Regions from separate parts of the Streptomyces sp. DF42 genome, predicted to be linked through region 2. Evidence: riboswitches for the same ligand, from Rfam matches in the RefSeq annotation. Region 2 holds a riboswitch; each other region holds the start of a gene.
The links. A riboswitch is a leader RNA that binds a small molecule or an ion and turns the genes downstream of it on or off. The one in region 2 is predicted to bind cyclic di-AMP.
Positions count from the first base shown of each region.

Region 1: it holds a riboswitch for cyclic di-AMP, as region 2 does, so the genes downstream of both, ACYUED_RS05430 (C40 family peptidase) here and ACYUED_RS32735 (M23 family metallopeptidase) in region 2, are expected to answer to the same signal.
Region 3: it holds a riboswitch for cyclic di-AMP, as region 2 does, so the genes downstream of both, ACYUED_RS04075 (C40 family peptidase) here and ACYUED_RS32735 (M23 family metallopeptidase) in region 2, are expected to answer to the same signal.

Region 1 is NZ_CM177859.1:1,180,653-1,186,709, reverse strand. It holds gene bioB (biotin synthase BioB) at 1-808, opposite strand, end outside; gene ACYUED_RS05450 (8-amino-7-oxononanoate synthase) at 956-2,083, shown strand; gene ACYUED_RS05445 (DUF397 domain-containing protein) at 2,145-2,372, opposite strand; gene ACYUED_RS05440 (helix-turn-helix domain-containing protein) at 2,382-3,242, opposite strand; gene ACYUED_RS05435 (ATP-binding protein) at 3,456-3,914, shown strand; gene ACYUED_RS05430 (C40 family peptidase) at 4,137-4,610, opposite strand; cyclic di-AMP (ydaO/yuaA leader) riboswitch at 4,614-4,755, opposite strand; gene ACYUED_RS05425 (hypothetical protein) at 5,171-5,479, opposite strand; gene ACYUED_RS05420 (ATP-dependent Clp protease proteolytic subunit) at 5,487-6,057, opposite strand, start outside.
Region 2 is NZ_CM177859.1:7,130,564-7,136,620, forward strand. It holds gene ACYUED_RS32725 (M16 family metallopeptidase) at 68-1,462, shown strand; gene ACYUED_RS32730 (M16 family metallopeptidase) at 1,459-2,847, shown strand; cyclic di-AMP (ydaO/yuaA leader) riboswitch at 3,049-3,211, shown strand; gene ACYUED_RS32735 (M23 family metallopeptidase) at 3,224-3,988, shown strand; gene ACYUED_RS32740 (GntR family transcriptional regulator) at 4,178-4,873, shown strand; gene ACYUED_RS32745 (HPr family phosphocarrier protein) at 5,013-5,294, opposite strand; gene ACYUED_RS32750 (bifunctional acetate--CoA ligase family protein/GNAT family N-acetyltransferase) at 5,504-6,057, shown strand, end outside.
Region 3 is NZ_CM177859.1:852,990-859,046, reverse strand. It holds gene ACYUED_RS04090 (carbohydrate ABC transporter permease) at 1-157, opposite strand, end outside; gene ACYUED_RS04085 (ABC transporter substrate-binding protein) at 154-1,368, opposite strand; gene ACYUED_RS04080 (hypothetical protein) at 1,524-1,895, shown strand; gene ACYUED_RS04075 (C40 family peptidase) at 1,953-3,356, opposite strand; cyclic di-AMP (ydaO/yuaA leader) riboswitch at 3,365-3,539, opposite strand; gene ACYUED_RS04070 (DUF5997 family protein) at 3,772-4,176, opposite strand; gene ACYUED_RS04065 (LysR family substrate-binding domain-containing protein) at 4,235-4,996, shown strand; gene ACYUED_RS04060 (hypothetical protein) at 5,102-5,926, shown strand; gene ACYUED_RS04055 (permease) at 6,006-6,057, shown strand, end outside.

The sequences.
Region 1 (6,057 bases), 5.9 Mb from region 2:
CGATGTCCGGGCAGACGAACCGCACCATCGCCAGAATCCTCAGGCAGCGCTGCGGGCTGAGGTTCCACTCCTTGGCCAGCGGTGTGCCCTCGACCGGGATCAGGAAGTTGACCGGAACCGAGTCGGGGTCCAGCTCGCGCAGCGAGAAGACCACGTCCACCAGGTCCTCGTCGCTCTCGCCCATACCGGCGATCAGACCGGAGCACGCAGACAGACCGGCCGCGTGCGCCTTCTGCACCGTGTCCACCCGATCGGCGTACGTGTGCGTGGTCGTGATGTCCCCGTACGTCGACTCGGACGTGTTCAGGTTGTGGTTGTAGGCGTCCGCGCCCGCCTCGCGCAGCCGCTCGGCCTGGCCGTCGGAGAGCAGACCGAGGCAGGCGCACACCTCGACGCCCTCGTTCTGTTCCTTGATCGCCTTGATGGTGCCCGCCACCCGGTCCACGTCACGGTCGGTCGGGCCACGCCCGGACGCCACCAGACAGACCCGCTTGGCGCCGCCGGCCAGGCCGGCCGCGGCCGCCTCGGAGGCCTGGTCGGGCTTGAGCCAGGTGTACTTCAGGATGCCGGTGTCGGCGCCGAGCCGCTGGGAGCAGTACGAGCAGTCCTCGGGACACAGGCCCGACTTCAGGTTGACGAGGTAGTTGAGTTTCACCCGTCGGCCGAACCAGTGCCGGCGTACCTTTCCGGCCGCGGCCACCACATCGAGCACGTCGTCGTCGGAAGTGGCGAGGACGGCAAGAGCCTCCTCGCGGGTCGGCAGCTCGCGCCGAAGCCCCTTGTCCACCAGCGTGTTCAGCAGGTCCATGAGAGCCGATCCTGTCTTACGGAAGCGCTCCCGGCCAAGGAGAGATTGAACAACAGAGGCACTTCGACGTGTGTGTATTGCCACACCATGGGGTGCGACCCGTCCGGCTAGTGTCTGTCCACTGCCTACAAAAGTCCCGGAGGAGCCATGGCGTTCGGCTGGATCGACGAACAGGCGGAGCTGCGCCGTCGCGCCGGACTCGTACGGACCCTGCGGCCGCGCCCGGCCGACTCCCCGCTGCTGGACCTCGCGAGCAACGACTACCTGGGGCTGGCCCACCATCCCGCCGTCGCCGAGGGCGCCGCGGTGGCCGCGCGGACCTGGGGCGGCGGCTCGACCGGGTCCCGGCTCGTGACGGGTACGACGGAACTCCACGTCGAGCTGGAGCGCGAGCTGGCCGAATTCTGCGGTTTCGAGGCGGCCCTGGTCTTCTCCTCGGGTTACGCGGCCAACCTCGCCGCTGTCACCGCCCTGGCCCCGCACGGCTCACTGATCGTCTCCGACGCGGGCAACCACGCCTCACTGATCGACGGCTGCCGGCTGGCCCGGGGCGCCACCCAGGTCGTGCCCCACTCCGACCCGGACGCCGTGCGCAAGGCGCTCTGGACGCACGAGGGCACGGCGGTCGTCGTCTCGGACACGGTCTTCTCGGTGGACGGGGACGCCGCACCGCTGACCGCCTTCGCCGAGGCGTGCCGGGAGCGCGGCGCGGGACTGCTGGTCGACGACGCGCACGGGCTCGGCGTCCTCGGCGACGGCGGCCGGGGCGCCCCGCACGCGGCCGGCCTCGCGGGCGCCGACGACGTCGTCGTGACGGCCACGCTGTCCAAGTCGTTCGGCAGCCAGGGCGGAGTCGTCCTCGGCCCCGCCCGGGTCATCGACCACCTCGTCAACGCGGCCCGGACGTTCATCTTCGACACGGGCCTGGCTCCGGCGGCCGCCGGAGCGGCCCTGGCGGCCCTCCGACTCCTGCGCCGCGAGCCGGAGCGGGCGGCGCGGGCGCGCACGGTGGCGGCCGAGCTGCACGCACGCCTGACCGCCGCGGGTCACGAGGCGGTACGCCCGGACGCCGCGGTCGTCTCCGTGCGCGCGCCGTCCCCGGACGAGGCCCTGCAATGGGCGGCCGACTGCCGTGCGGCAGGCCTTGCCGTGGGCTGCTTCCGTCCTCCTTCCGTGCCCGACGGCATCTCACGGCTCAGGTTGACCGCTCGCGCGGACCTCTCCGAGGCACAGATCGAACGCGCTGTAGGTGTGATCGGCGAGACGCGACCATGAGTCGGCGTGACACGGCCGTGTGCCGCACGATGCGGAACTGATCAGGCCTGATCGGAACTGATCAGGCCTTGAAGGTGGCCGTGAACTCCGTCCAGCTCCCGGGGGAGATGAGCAGGGCGGGCCCGGCCGGGTCCTTGGAGTCGCGCACGGCGAGCAGCCCGGCCCAGGGGCCGGAGTGCGGCAGTGCCGTCTCCACGCAGTTGTTCGCACCCGTGCTGTAACTGCTGCGCAGCCACCGCACGCCATGCAGATCGGTACTGGAAGGTACGTTCCGAGGCAGTGCAGACATGGTGCCTCCTTACGCGCCGTCACTTATTGCGGCGATGTGATCCAACGAGTCCTCGGGCGAAAGGGCGTGGGACTGAAGGGCGGTGAAGGCCTCGGTATAGGCCCGGAGGTCTTCTTTCCGCTCGAGGTAGAGGCTACTCGTCAAGTGGTCGAGAACAACCACGTCCAGATCAGAAGTGCTCGAAAATGAGAAGATTACGAAAGGCCCGGTGACGCCGACATGGGCACCGGCAGCGAACGGCAGTACCTGAAGCCGCACTTGAGGCAGGCGCGCCGCCTCGATGAGCTGTCGCAGCTGTCTCGCCATGACGTCGGGGCCGCCGATCTCCCGGCGCAGCACAGCCTCGTCCAGCACCGCGCTCAGCTCCAGCGGCCGGTCCGCACGCAGCACGTCCTGCCTGGCCAGGCGCACCTCGACCAGGGCGTCCAGCCGCTCGTCGTCCAGTCCGCCCACCGCCGCCCGGGTCACCTCACGTGCGTACTCGGGCGTCTGCAACAGGCCGGGTACGACGGACGTCTCCAGCGTGCTCATTGCGCTCGCCTGGGACTCCAGGCTGATGAAATCGCGGTAGGTCGGGGGCAGCACCCCGCGATAGGCGTGCCACCAGTGGTGCCGGCCGCCTCCCTCGTCGGAACCCGCCAACGCCATCAGCAACTCACGGAGTTGGGCGTCCGACACGGTGTAGGCGTCCAGGAGTAACCGCACATCGGCCGGTTTCACCCCGCTGGCACCCGTCTCGATCCGGCTCACCTTCGACTGGTGCCAGCCCACGAGCCGAGCCGCCTCGCCGCTTGTGAGCCCCGCACTCGTGCGTAACGCACGCAGTTCGGCACCCAGCTTCCGGCGGCGCACCGCGGGACCGTGCTGCATGCGTTACTCCTTACTCCTACCGGGCCACCCGAATACGGTCTCCCGTCGCAGAGTTCACCGCTTTGAGCGACAGATATATGCATATCTTGGTGGATCGCCACCCGTGACCGTTGCGGTAATGGCACTCTGGCGACGAAGCACCAGTCCGGGACCGTACTCGAACCATCCGCTCCGTGTCGGACTCCGGTCCCGTGGGAAAGGGACGACCGCGCCATGGCAGACCATCTGGAAGCATCCGTCACTCTGCCGAGCGATCCCGCCTCGGTCGCCGCGGCCCGCGGCTACGTGGTCGACACCCTGGCGGAATGGGGATTGCCGGCGGGCACGGAAACCTCCGAGACCATCCGCCTCATCGTCTCCGAACTCGCTACCAACGCGGTGCAGCACACTCTCGGGCTGTCACCCACCTTCACGGTGGACGTCGAGCTCCACCATGACGAACAGCTGCGCATCGGCGTCACCGACAGTCATCCCCGCCTCCCGAAACGGCTGCCCGCCGCCGTCCAGCAGGACAACGGCCGGGGCATGGTGATCGTCCGCTGGCTGGCGGCCGAGTGCGGTGGCAGGCTCCGGGTGCGTCCCACCCGGGAGGGCGGCAAGACGGTGTCCATCGAATTTCCGTGGACCGTCCCGGCCGAGCCGGTGCCGGCCGCGGGACAGCAGGAGCCTTAGCACCGAGGCGCACGGCGCGGCCGCGAGGGGTGAAAGGCGGGAGCGGGAGCGGGAGCGTGGCGACGGGGCGTGGTGCCCCGGCCCGGTCCAGAGCGCCGTCAGGGCGCGGTGAGGGCTCAGGGCGGCAGGACGGCGGGGTTTCCGCCCCGGCAGTGTGCCGAGCCCGTGGAAGGCCCCGCGGGGGCGACGGCCTGTCAGGTCGGCGTCGCCCCCGCGGGAGAGTCAGCTGATCCGGCCGTACCAGACGCTGTTGGTCCAGATCTTCTGCAGTTTCACGACGTCCCCGGTCTTCGGGGCGTGCCAGATCTTCCCCTTCCCTGCGTAGATGCCCACGTGGTAGACGCTGGAGCCCGAGTGGAAGAACACGAGGTCTCCGGCCTTGCGGCTCTTCGAGGAGATGTGGTGGGACTTGTTGTACTGCTGGGCAGCCGTCCGGGGGAGCTTCTTGCCCGCCTTCTTGAACGAGTACAGCGTGAGCCCTGAGCAGTCGAACCTGCGCGGCCCCGAGGCACCCCACTTGTACGGGGAACCCTTCTTGGAGGCCGCGATCTGAAGTGCCTTCGTCGCGGGCGTGGCGGCCGCGGCGTCGGAGGCGACACCCGGGACCACGATGGAGCCGCCCACGGCGGCGATAGTGAGCGCCGAGGCCGTGCCGGCCCGGGCCATCAGCGACGGGACACGATTGAGCGCAGACATGCGCAACCCTTCGTCAGCCGCCTGTGAAGGATGACCTGTCGGATTCGGGCTGGCGAAGTTGCCCGGCCGCTGACGCGGCTTCACCCCAAGGGCTGCTCGACCCGGCGTCTCCCTACGGAGACGGCCGTTCCGGCGACCCGTCTTGCCTGGGTCCTCCACTCCTGCCGATCCACTCCTGTCGACCGGTCATCCGTGCGGCGGCAGGACTCGGCGTCCGCCCGGATCGCCCCGCCGCTGTGGCGGGGTCTTGTCGTCAGACAGGGATCTTCACCTACAGAAGTCAGAAAAACCCAATGGAACCGTGACTTTGTGTTGTTACTCACCACTCACCCGTTCGGGTGGACACCCCTGCGTTCGAACGGGCGTTGAGGCCCTCGACGAGCCCCGGACCAGCGGCGGAAGGCATCATTCCGGCCTAGGGCCACGCACGTTGTGCAACTCCGACGGCCCCGAAAAGGGAGCCAAGCATCCTCCAAAAGGCGGTACGCCTTTTGGTCCGTTTGAACGCCGGTCCGGACACCTCGCGCCGCGGCGAGGTGTCCGGACCGGTCGAACCCGCGTCAACTGGGGGAGTGCGGCGGCAGGGTGACCCTGGCCGTGCGCCGCTCGCCGTCCAGCACCCTGAGGGCGCGCCCCAGGGTCGGGGCGTGCAACTCGTTCTCGCCCCGACGGTGCATCAGCGCCAGCGCGTCGCGCAGCGCCGCCGCCTGGCTCACCAGAGCCTGCGCGGCACGCAGTCCGCGATACGTGTCCCCGTCATGCGCCGGGTTGATACGGCCGAGCAGGTCGACCACGTCGAGGTAACGGTCGATCAGCTCTCCCTCGGCGCGCGTGAGGGCGGGCAGCGGAGGAAGTTCGGGCGGGAGCACCGGCCTCTCACCGACCGGCGGGCGGGACGGGGGCGGCCCGGCGGCTGGGGATGATCTGGTCCACCAGCCCGTACTCCACCGCTCCTTGGGCATCCAGGATCTTGTCCCGCTCGATGTCCGCGTTCACCTGCTGCGCGCTGCGTCCCGTGTGCCGAACGAGCATCTCCTCGAGGCGGGAGCGCATCCGCGTCAACTCCTCGGCCTGGATGGCCAGATCGCTGGCCTGCCCCTCGACGGGCTCGGCCAGCGACGGCTGATGGATCACCACGCGGGCGCCCGGCAGCACGAACCGCTTGCCCGGCGTGCCGGCGGCCAGCAGCACCGCGGCGGAGGAACCCGCCTGCCCCAGGCAGGTCGTCGCCACGTCGCAGGTGACGTACTGGATCGTGTCGTAGAGCGCCGTCATGGCGCTGAACGAGCCGCCGGGCGAGTTGATGTACAGCGCGATGTCCCGGTCGGGGTCCTTGTGCTCCAGATACATGAGCTGCGCCATCACGTCGTTCGCCGAGGTGTCGTCGACCTGCGTCCCGAGGAAGACGATCCGTTCCTCCAGCAGCTTCGAGTACGGATCCAGCGAC
Region 2 (6,057 bases):
ATACAGTGGCAGGACCGGCAGGAAAACCGCGGTTCGAAGTACCGCATCCGCGATCGAAGGGACGTACATGCCCATGGGTCACACGGCCACAGACCAGGCAGGCACCGGGGGCCTGACTGCGACCGAGCACCGCCTGGCCAACGGCCTGCGCGTGGTGCTCTCCGAGGACCACCTGACCCCGGTCGCGGCGGTCTGCCTCTGGTACGACGTCGGCTCGCGCCACGAAGTCAAGGGACGCACCGGCCTGGCTCACCTTTTCGAGCACCTTATGTTCCAGGGCTCGGGGCAGGTCAAGGGGAACGGGCACTTCGAGCTGGTGCAGGGGGCGGGCGGCTCGCTCAACGGCACCACCAGCTTCGAGCGCACCAACTACTTCGAGACCATGCCCACCCACCAGCTGGAGCTCGCCCTCTGGCTGGAGGCCGACCGCATGGGCTCCCTGCTCGCCGCCCTCGACGACGAGTCCATGGAGAACCAGCGGGACGTCGTCAAGAACGAGCGCCGTCAGCGCTACGACAACGTGCCCTACGGCACGGCGTTCGAGAAGCTCACCGCCCTCGCCTACCCGGAGGGCCACCCCTACCACCACACCCCGATCGGCTCGATGGCCGACCTGGACGCGGCGACCCTGGAGGACGCGCGCGCGTTCTTCCGCACGTACTACGCGCCGGGCAACGCCGTGCTGTCGGTCGTCGGCGACATCGACCCGGAGCAGACGCTCGCCTGGGTCGAGAGGTACTTCGGGTCCATCGCCTCGCACGACGGCAAGCCCGCGCCCCGGGACGGTTCGCTGCCCGAGATCATCGGTAGCCAGCTGCGCGAGGTCGTGAAGGAGGAGGTGCCCGCGCGCGCCCTGATGGCGGCCTACCGGCTGCCGCACGACGGCACGCGCGAGGCGGACGCCGCCGACCTGGCGCTCACCGTCCTCGGCGGCGGCGAGTCCTCCCGCCTCTACAACCGTCTCGTACGGCGAGACCGTACGGCCGTCGCGGCCAACTTCGGCCTGCTGCGGCTGGCCGGAGCGCCCTCCCTGGGCTGGCTGGACGTGAAGACCTCCGGTGACTACGAGGTGCCGGTCATCGAGACCGCCATCGACGAGGAGCTCGCCCGGTTCGCCGAGGAGGGCCCCACCGCCGAGGAAATGGAGCGCGCGCAGGCCCAGTTGGAGCGTGAGTGGCTCGACCGGCTCGGCACGGTCGCGGGCCGCGCCGACGAACTGTGCCGTTACGCCGTCCTGTTCGGCGACCCGCAGCTCGCTCTCACCGCCGTCCAGCGCGTCCTGGAAGTGACACCCCAGGAGGTCCAGGAGGTCGCCAAGGCCCGCCTGCGGCCCGACAACCGCGCGGTGCTCGTCTACGAGCCCGTCGCGGGAGAGACCGCCGAGGACGCGGATCCCCCGCAGGACCCCGAGGCCGAAGCCACGGTCGAGGCCGGCGACGACACCACGGAGGCGGCCAAGTGACCGAGCTCACCACGATGGAGTTCCACCCGCAGCCCCAGGCCGGCGAGGCGAGGCCCTGGGCCTTCCCCGCCCCGGAGCGCGGCGCGCTCGGCAACGGCCTGACCGTCCTGCGCTGCCACCGCCCCGGCCAGCAGGTCGTCGCCGTGGAGGTGCTCCTGGCCGCCCCCCTGGAAGCCGAGCCGGCCGCTTTCGAAGGCGTCGCCACGATCATGGCGCGGGCCTTCTCCGAGGGCACCGACAAGCACTCCGCCGAGGACTTCGCCGCCGAGCTGGAGCGCTGCGGCGCCACGCTCGACGCGCACGCCGACCACCCGGGTCTGCGTCTGAGCCTCGAAGTGCCGGCCTCCCGCCTCGCCAAGGCGCTCGGTCTGCTCGCCGACGCCCTCAGGGCACCCGCCTTCGCCGACAGCGAGATCGAGCGGCTGGTCCGCAACCGCCTGGACGAGATCCCGCACGAGCTGGCCAACCCCTCCCGCCGCGCCGCCAAGGAGCTCTCCAAGGAGCTGTTCCCGGCGACCTCGCGCATGTCGCGCCCGCGCCAGGGCACCGAGGAGACCGTCGAGAAGATCGACTCGGCGGCCGTACGCGCCTTCTACGACCGGCACGTCAGGCCCGCCACGGCCACCGCCGTCGTCGTCGGTGACCTCACCGGTATCGACCTGGACGCGCTGCTCGGCGAGACCCTGGGCGCCTGGACGGGCACCGGGGGCGAGTCCCGTCCGGTGCCGCCGATCACCGCCGACGACACCGGACGCGTGATCATCGTGGACCGCCCCGGCTCCGTCCAGACGCAGCTGCTCATCGGCCGCGTCGGCCGCGACCGGCACGACCGTGTGTGGCCCGCGCAGGTGCTCGGTACGTACTGCCTCGGAGGCACCCTCACCTCCCGTCTGGACCGCGTCCTGCGCGAGGAGAAGGGCTACACCTACGGTGTGCGCGCGTTCGGCCAGGTCCTCAGGTCCGCCCCGGACGGCTCCGGTGCCGCGATGCTCGCGATCAGCGGCTCCGTCGACACCCCGAACACCGGCCCGGCGCTCGACGACCTCTGGAAGGTGCTGCGCACGCTCGCCGAGGGCGGCCTCACCGACGCCGAGCGCGATGTCGCCGTACAGAACCTGGTCGGGGTGGCGCCGCTGAAGTACGAGACCGCGGCGGCCGTGGCGAGCACGCTGGCCGACCAGGTCGAGCAGCACCTGCCGGACGACTATCAGGCGACGCTGTACCAGCAGCTCGCCGCCACCGGCACGGTGGAGGCCACCGCCGCGGCCGTCAGTGCCTTCCCGGTGGACCGTCTGGTGACCGTCCTCGTCGGTGACGCGGCCGAGATCAAGGAGCCAGTCGAGGCCCTGGGGATCGGCGAAGTCACCGTCGTGGCAGCCGAGTAGAGGACCGGTCGGCGCCGCGCGCGTAGGGGCCCTGGTGACTGATGAGTCACCAGGGCCCCCTAATGTCCGAATTAGGGGAGAGGTTGCCTGTCTGACCTGTGGCATGCACTACAAAAGGCGTGATCCGTTTGGGAATTGAAAGTCGCCCCGCTTAGCGTCATCCGGTCTGTCCGTCAGGCACAGCGCCGCATCCGCGGCACCGGACAGTCATCGCCGAGTCCCCCTATGGCGCGAGCCAGGGGAGCCGGGGACCCACCGCAGTCCCTGGGGTGAATCGGACGCCCGCGCCCAGCGAGGGGGTCCGTAGGAGACCTTCCTGCTCCGAACCCGTCAGCTAACCCGGTAGGCGAGAGGGAAGGAAAGGAACAGCCACCACATGGCGTTCACGCGCGCCACCGGGAAGCACCGTCGTCCCACGCGGATGCACCGCACCACCACCCGCGCCGCAGGGGTCGCGGCTCTCGCCGCCACCGGCGTCGTCGGCGCCCAGGCCGCTCCGGCCCTCGCCGCCGAGAGCTCCGTCGAGCAGACCGGCCTCAACCCTGTCATCACCATCGGCGACACGATCGCCGACAAGATCGACGCCCAGGCCGATGCCCAGAAGCAGGCCGCCGAGGAGGCCGCCCGCAAGAAGGCGGCCCTGGAGGCGGCGCGCAAGCAGGCCGCCGCGAAGGCCGAGGCGGAGCGCGAGGCCAAGGAGCGCGCCGCGCGTGAGGCCGAGCGCAAGCGCCTCAACACCTTCGTCGCGCCGATCTCGAACTCGTACGTCTCGACCGGCTACAAGACCGGTGGCTCCCTGTGGTCCTCCGGCAGCCACACGGGCATCGACTTCCACGCCGCGAGCGGCACGCCGGTTCACGCGGTCGGTGCCGGCACCGTCGTCGAGACCGGCTGGGGCGGCGCCTACGGCAACCAGATAGTGATCAGGATGCACGACGGCACGTACACCCAGTACGGCCACCTGTCGTCCATCGGTGTCTCGGCGGGCCAGACGGTCACCCCGGGGCAGCAGATAGGCGTCTCCGGCGCGACCGGCAACACCACCGGACCGCACCTGCACTTCGAGGCCCGTACGACCGCCGAGTACGGCTCGGACATCGACCCCGTCGCCTACCTTCGCTCGCACGGCGTGAACGTCTGACGACGGATCGCAGGACAACGGCGAAACCCCGGCTCCGCGAGCCGGGGTTTCGCTGTTTTCCGTCGCCCTGCTGTCCAAAAAATATCCATGGATTCCGGCCTCCCGTCGGAAATTCCGGCTCTGTGCAATAGAGTCACGGAACACACGTCAATCATCGACGTTTCACGGGGATTAAGTCGGAGGTCGGTCATGCGTATTCCGGCGCACTCGGTGTGCACGGCGATCCGGGACGACATCGTCGCCGGTGTCCATGAGCGTGGCGGCCGCCTCACCGAGGAAGTTCTGGCCCGCCGCTACGGCGTCTCGCGCGTTCCCGTCCGCGAGGCCCTGCGCACGCTGGAGGCCGAGGGCTTCGTGGTGACCCGCCGGCACGCGGGCGCGTGCGTGGCGGAACCGACCGAGCAGGAGGCCGCCGACCTGCTGGAGATGCGCATGCTCCTGGAGCCGCTCGGTGCCTCACGGGCCGCCCAACGGCGCACCGAGGCCCATCTCAAGGTCCTGCGCGGCCTGGTGAGACTGGGCCAGGAGCGGGCCAGGAGGGGCAACAGCGAGGATCTGCGCTCCCTGGGGAACTGGTTCCACGAGACGCTCGCCCAGGCCTCCGGCAGCCCCGCGCTGACCTCGATGCTGACCCAGCTGCGCCACAAGATCGCCTGGATGTACGCCGTGGAGGCGCCCGCCGACCCCGTGGAGTCCTGGGCGGAGCACGGCGCGATCGTTGACGCCGTGGCCCGCGGTGACGGCGAGCGCGCGCGGGCGATCACGACGCTGCACACGGAGCGTTCCAGTGGGGTGCACCGGCTGCGATTCGCCCCCGGCGCCGATCGCGCCGACCGTGTGAGGAACTCGCAACATGCCGTAAACATGTCGAGCCTGCGTCATTAACACGGGCGCCGTATACAAAGACAAGAGAATTCGCGGGGGTTTATCCATGCTGCCCCCGATCGAGAATTCCACGGTCTCGGAACAAGAAATGCGAAGGGCTCGCCCGGTAATTCGGACGAGCCCTTCTGCGGTGCCGTGGTCAGACGGTCTCGGGGAGCTCCTCGAGACCTTCGGAGACCAGCTTGGCCAGACGGTCGAGGGCCGCGTCCGCGCCCTCGGCGTCGGAGGCGAGGACGATCTCCTCGCCACCCTGGGCGCCCAGGCCCAGGACGGCCAGCATGGAGGCCGCGTTGACGGGGTTGCCGTCGGCCTTGGCGATCGTCACGGGGATACCTGCGGCCGTGGTGGCCCGGACGAAGATGGAAGCGGGGCGGGCGTGGAGGCCCTCGGCCCAGCCGACGTTGACGCGGCGCTCAGCCATGTGATGCTGCCCTTCAGAGTCTCAGGGTTGTCTAGACCAGTTTCCCACAACGTGAAGCATGTCCGGAGCGGTCCTTCGTCCCGTCCGGGGCGGGTCGTCGGACCGCGGCCTCGGCCCGACTTGCGTCCTTGTTCAGTTCTCCGCGGACTGCCGTGTTCTCCACAGACTGCCTCGCGCCGTTGTCGGACGCGAGCCGTACTCTGGGGCCCATGCAGACCTCGCCGGACCGGCACGAGTACCCCGCGCACTGGGAGGCCGACGTGGTGCTGCGCGACGGCGGCACCGCGCGCATCCGCCCCATCACCGTTGATGACGCCGAGCGCCTGGTCAGCTTCTACGAGCAGGTGTCGGACGAGTCGAAGTACTACCGCTTCTTCGCGCCCTACCCTCGCCTGTCCGCCAAGGACGTCCACCGCTTCACGCACCACGACTTTGTGGACCGGGTGGGACTCGCGGCCACGGTCGGCGGCGAGTTCATCGCCACCGTACGCTACGACCGCATCGGCGCCGACGGAACGCCCGCGTCCGCACCCGCCGACGAGGCCGAGGTCGCCTTCCTCGTCCAGGACGCCCACCAGGGGCGCGGAGTCGCCTCCGCCCTCCTCGAACACATCGGCGCGGTCGCCCGCGAGCGCGCCATCCGCCGCTTCGCCGCCGAGGTGCTGCCCGCCAACGTCAAGATGATCAAGGTGTTCACGGACGCGGGCTACACCCAGAAGCGCAGCTTCGAGGACGGCGTCGTACGCCTGGAGTTCGACCTCGA
Region 3 (6,057 bases), 6.3 Mb from region 2:
GCCGCACCTTGAAGAAGCTGAGCCAGATGCCCTTGCCCATCGGCAGGAACTTGAAGACGAGGGCGAGCAGCAGCCCCGGGGCCAGGAACAGCCAGGGGAGGACGGCCTTCTTGTTCGGCCCTCTGCGCCGTGCGGGCGCGGTCACGGTAGCGGTCATTTCAAAAGGTCCTGGTCCTTGAGGTCACCGGCGAGGGTTTCGTTGAGCTCCTTCAGGCCTGAGCGGACGTCACTGCCGCAGTACGTGAACAGGGCGTTGAGGCTGTCCGCGGTGTCCTGCTTGATCGGGGCGAAGTCGGGCGCGTTGGGGAACTGCTGGGACGCCGTCTCGTACGCCTTCTGTACGACGCTCCACCGCGCGTCGCCCCGCGCCTTGGCCGCGTCCAGCGTGGAGTTGGTGGGGATGCGCACGACGGGCTGGTGGCCGTCGACGCTGGTCATGCCGATCTTCTGGCCCTCGGCGGAGACCAGGAACGCGGCAAGTTCCCGCTCCTGGTGGCTCTTTCCGGTCCGGGCCCCGAAGTAGACGTTCTCGCCCTCGGCCAGCACGTCGGAACCCGCCGGGCCGGCCGGGGCGGGCACGACCTCGTACGTGTTCCTGCCGGGCGTCGTGTCGAAGCTGGTGATGTTGTACGGGCCGGTCATGTACATACCGGCGTTGCCGTCCTGGAAGTTGGTGGCGGTGCCGGTGACCGCACTGACGGCGCCCGGCTGGAGGACACCCCGGGCGCCGCAGAAGAGGTTGTCCTTCATCCAGGTGACGGTTCGTACGGCGGCCGCCGAGTCCATCGAGGGGCGGTAACGGCCCTTGCCGGCCGGCTCGATGATCTGCGCGCCGCCCTGCCACAGGAAGCCGGCACCCCACCAGGCGGCATAGCCGTTCATGGCGCTGCCCGGCGCGACGATGCCGTAGGTGTCCTTCTTGCCGTCCCCGTCGGGGTCGCGGTCGGCGAAGGCCTTGGCGACGTCGAGCATCTGCTGCCAGGTCGTCGGTGCCTTCAGGCCGAGCTTCTTCAGCCAGTCCTTGCGGATCATCAGGGTCATCGCCTGGCGGGAGTACGGGATGCCGTAGTGCTTGCCGTCCAGGCCCACGGTGGAGGACCACGACTTGGCGCTGATCTGGTCGTGGCCCGCGATCGAGTCGGGGTCGATCGGCTTGAGCAGCCCCTGGCTCTGGTAACTGCCCATCAGAGCCGTGTCGTTGATCAGGACGTCGGGCAGGTCCTTGGTGGAGGCCCGCGCCTGGAGCTGCTGGTCGAAGTTGACGACCGGCTGGTGGTCGATCTTGATGCCGGTCTTCTTGGTGAAGGCGGCGAAGACACGGTCGTAGGTGGCGGCCGAGTCCGGATCGCTCCGGGTCCACACCTCCAGCGTGTTCGGGTCGCCGGAACCGGCGCTGCCGGACCCGGAGCCACAGGCGGCCGTCCCGAACGCGAGCCCCGTGGCGGACGGGCCGCGGCATCACCCGCGCCTGCTCGGAGGGTTCGCGCGACGGGCCGTCCGGGCCGCGAGGGTCACCTTCCGGCGTGCGCGTTTCGGGCATCACCGTCCGCCTCGACGACGATCCCGGTCAGGAGGCGACCCGGCGCATGGCCGAGGGCATCGCGGACATCGCCGCCACCCACGTGATGGGCCCGCAGCACGACCTGCGGGTCGAGTGCGCCGTCGTCATCCCGGTGGCCGCGATCGTCCCGTGTGCTCATCCGCTCGGGCTCGGCCCGGCGGGCACCGGTCGGCGTGAACTCTTCGACGTCGGCGTCCGGTGGGCAGGGGGCTCCCGGTCCGCCCGGGGCTGGTCCGCGACGGGCTCGCCCCGCAGTAAGAGCTCGTACGCTCACTCGGTCTTCCGGCAGTGCGCGGCACAGGTCCGGGCGGTGCGCGGCCGCCGACTTCCGTGAGCGGCCGCGCACTTCACCGGACTGCTGGTGTCTCGACTCGACCGGTGTTCCTGACCCTCACGCCGGACGCACGGCGATCCGGATCGCGGCCTCCCCGGCGTTGTGGATCGACTCCTCGCGGATGACCGAGCCCGGACCGGGGGCGTGGATCATCAGGCCGTTGCCGGTGTAGACGCCGACGTGGCTGAAGTTGTCGTGGAAGAAGATCAGGTCCCCGGGGCGGCTCTCGGCGAGCGGGATCACGGTGCCGGTGTTCGCCTGCTCGTGCGGGGTGCGCGGCAGGGCGACCCCCGCGGCCTTCCAGGAGGCCTGGGTGAGACCGGCGTTGTCGTACGACTCCGGCCCGACCGCACCCCACAGGCACGGCCTGCCGATCTGCGCACGGGCGAACGCGACGGCCCGGTCGGCCTTGGTGCCGACGGGCGTCTCGACGACGGGGACACCGGTGTCGAGCACGGAAGGCTGCATCCGCCAGTCCGGGGCGGCGGGTGCGCCGGTGTCGAGTGCCGGGGGCTGCATCCGCCAGTCCTCGGCCGCGGGGACGCCGGTGTCGAGGACGGACGGCTGGAGTCGCCAGTCCCCGGCCGGCGGCACGCCCGTGTCGAGTACGGACGGCTGCCGCAGTCGCCATGCCTCCTCGGTCGCGCGCAGCGCCTGCTCCTCCCAGGGGGCGGGAACCTGGGGGAGTTGGGGCAGTGGGAGCGGCTGGGACTGGACGGCCATCAGCGGCGCCACGGAGGTCTGCCGGGCGGTGTACCTGTACAGCAGCTCGCTGGCCGCCGCGATCTTGCGCTGGTTGTGCTGCTTGGAGCTGCGCAGCGACGCCTGCTTCGACTCGGGAGCGGCAGCGGGCGGGGCCGTGGAGGATTCCTGCCGCTGTGCCGGTACGGCGGGCAGTGCCGCCGTGGGTGCGGCCGTCAACTCGGCCACCGGACCCGGCTCGGTCTGACCGGCGGGCAGTTCGAGCGCGGGCCGGGCGGCCGGCTCCAGCCCGCGGCCGGTACGGGTCTCGGGCGCCGGTGCCGCCGCGCGCTCGGGCCGGGGCCCCGCCGGGCGGGCCGGCGTGCGCCGGGTGGGCGTGCGGTCGGCCGGCAGGACGGCCGGGGCCGTCGGGCCCAGTGATGAGCGCGCCCCGGCGAACCACTGCCGGGTGATGTCGTCCATCTCGGGATCCGACGTCCGGGTCCGGCCACCGCTCGCCGGGGCGCCGCGGCCCCGCGAACCCGCCGACTGCGCCCGGGTGATGTTGTGGAGGCCGGTGTCGGACTCGGCCTGGTCGTAGAGGCTGCTCACCCGCTGCAGGACGTCTTCGCGGCTGGGGCCCTCGTCCGCCGTCATCGGTGCGGCGTCGGCGGTCTGCGAGAACAGGGCCACCGAGGTGAGGGCGGCGGTCGCGAGAGCGGAGTTGCGCATACCGGGAAGGCCGAAGCCTCCTGGACGCGACGATCGTTCCGGCGCCATGGGAGCCGTACTCCTTCCGTGCTCCGCCTACCGAGTTAGCTGTCGGGTTCGGGCGGTCGTCTCCGGAAGGCATGCCCTACGGCCCTTGCCCTTGCGGGCGGTTGGGCCGATTCACCCCATCGTTCGGTCGGGTCCCCGGCTCCGGCTGCCACGGGGGCGCACCGGACTCGGCGGAGGCCGCGCGTCCCGACGGGGTTCGCCGGTGGGTCTCGTGCGGCCTGCTGCCAAACTAGCCAACTTGTGCGACTCGTGTGAAGGTTGGAGGCCGGAATGTCCGATACGCTTTTGTGACCTTTGTCGTGACGTTCCGTCAGATCCGAGTGTTGTGCACGCAGGGAATCCGGACGGCGACGGAACGTCGCGGGCTGGCGGGTGTCGCGGAAGGACTACGGCGTCAGGAGCAAGGCGTCAGGAGTCAGGAACGCGGGTCGTCGCTCCGCTGCTCGCGCTCGGCGTTCCGCTTCTTGATGCGCGCCCCCTCCTTGCGGACCTCGGCCTGGGTGGCACGCTCCTTCTGCAGCCACTCGGGCTGTTCCTGCTTCAGCGCGTCGATCTGGTCCGTGGTGAGCGGCTCGGTGACCCCGCCGCGCGCGAGGCCCGCGATGGAGACGCCGAGCTTCGCCGCGACCACCGGACGCGGGTGCGGCCCGTTGGCCCGCAGCTCGCGCAGCCACTCGGGCGGCTCGGCCTGGAGCTGGTCGAGCTGGGCGCGTGAGACGACACCCTCACGGAACTCGGCGGGGGTGGCCTCGAGGTACACACCCAGCTTCTTCGCCGCGGTCGCGGGCTTCATCGTCTGGGTGGTCTGGTGCGACATCATGGTGCCCAGGGTATCGAGCGCGTTCGAGACCTCCGACCACGGCCGGTAGCCTGGCGGGGTGACAGGCACGGAAGCATCCCAGACGTTCCGGCTCGCGTACGTCCCGGGAGCGACGCCCGCCAAGTGGGTGCGGATCTGGAACGAGCGCCTGCCCGACATTCCGCTGACCCTCCTCGCCGTACCGGCCGCCGAGGCGTCCGAGGTGCTGCGCGCCGGTGACGCCGACGCGGGACTCCTGCGCCTGCCGGTGGACCGTACGTTCTTCAGCGCCATCCCCCTCTACACCGAGACGACGGTCGTCATGGTCCCCAAGGGCCACCTGATCACCGCGGCGGACGAGGTGAGCGTCGAGGACCTCGCGGAGGAGGTCGTCCTCCATCCGCTCGACGATGTCTTCGACTGGGACCGGCCGCCGGGAGAGCCCGCCTTCGAGCGCCCCGCCACCACGGAGGACGCCGTCGAACTCGTGGCGGCGGGCATCGGCCTCCTGATCGTCCCCCAGTCGCTGGCCCGCCTCCACCACCGCAGAGACCTCACCTACCGGCCGCTCGTGGACGGCCCCGGGTCGGGCGTCGCCCTGGCCTGGCCCGAGGAGGCGACCACGGACATGGTCGAGGACTTCATCGGCATCGTCCGCGGCCGCACGGTCAACAGCTCCCGGGGCCGCACGGCACCTGCGCCGGAGTCCCAGGGCAAGGCGGGCGACACGGCCGCCGCCCGGCGCAAGCCCACGGCCGCCAAGACGACCGGACGGAACCCTCGGGGTGGATCCGTCGTCTCCAAGGGCGCCAAGCGCAGGAAGCCTCGCCGCCGGGCGTAGCCCCGGAGGAGTGGTCTCGCCTGTGCGGCGTGGGCCACTTCTACCAGGTCAGGGGGCGTTTTGCTTCGCAGGAGGATGCGGTGCATCGGCGGTGTCGCGGACAGTGTGCGCGCTGCCGGACTGTCGTACGCCCGGGCAGACCGTTCCGGGCAGGGGCGGCTGCGTCGCGAAGCCTGGCGGGTGGCCGTATTCCTCGGGCGCACGCTGCGGGGCGAGTGGAACGGCATCGTGGTCGATCCCGTGCGGCAACTCCGAAGGCGCGGGCTGCCCGCGCTGTCCCTCGCGTTCGTGGCCGCCTTCGGCGTCATCTTCTTCCATGCGCTGGCGCAACGGCCGACCGGTGCCGTGGTGGTCCGGATCCTCGGCGGCGTCAAGGCCGACCTGCCGTGGTGGCTGGCCCTGCTGCGCACGCCGGTCTCGCTGTACGTCCCGGCCCTGGATCTGCCCGTGTGGGCGGGGATCACGCAGTTGTTCCTCGCGTTCGCGCTCGCCGAACTCGCACTCGGCCGGGCCAGGACGCTCGCCGTCGCGTACGCGACCACGCTGGCCGGCACCCTCATGGTGCGCGTGATGATCGCGCTCGGCCCCGGCTGGGGTGGGCTGGGCCTGTCGCGTGAGGTCGGGCAGGTGCTGGACACCGGACCCTCCGCAGCTGTCGTGGGCCTGTTCACCTACGTCGCCGTCGTCCGCCGCGCTCCCATCGTGTTCACGCTCACCGGTGGGTCCATGGTGTGGGAGTCGATCGCCGTACCCAACCTGGCCGGCCGGGAGCACCTGATAGCGGTCGGCGCCGCGATCGTCCTCGCGCTGTTCCACGGGCGCGGCCGCAAGCGGCCATCCGGCGAAGTCGCCGTGCCGGTCCTCCGGCACAAGGTGCCGAAGGCGACGTCCCAGCGCCGGTCCTCGGACGATCACATCGCGGTCGGTTGAACGCCGGGCGGCGTGTGCGCACCGTGCGGGGAGGAGGTCTGGCTTATCTTCGCCACGGAATCCGACATCCGGAGTAAAAATGCAAAAAACGGATGAACTGGTTGATGTGGCGCCCCCCTCAGTGATCGTCG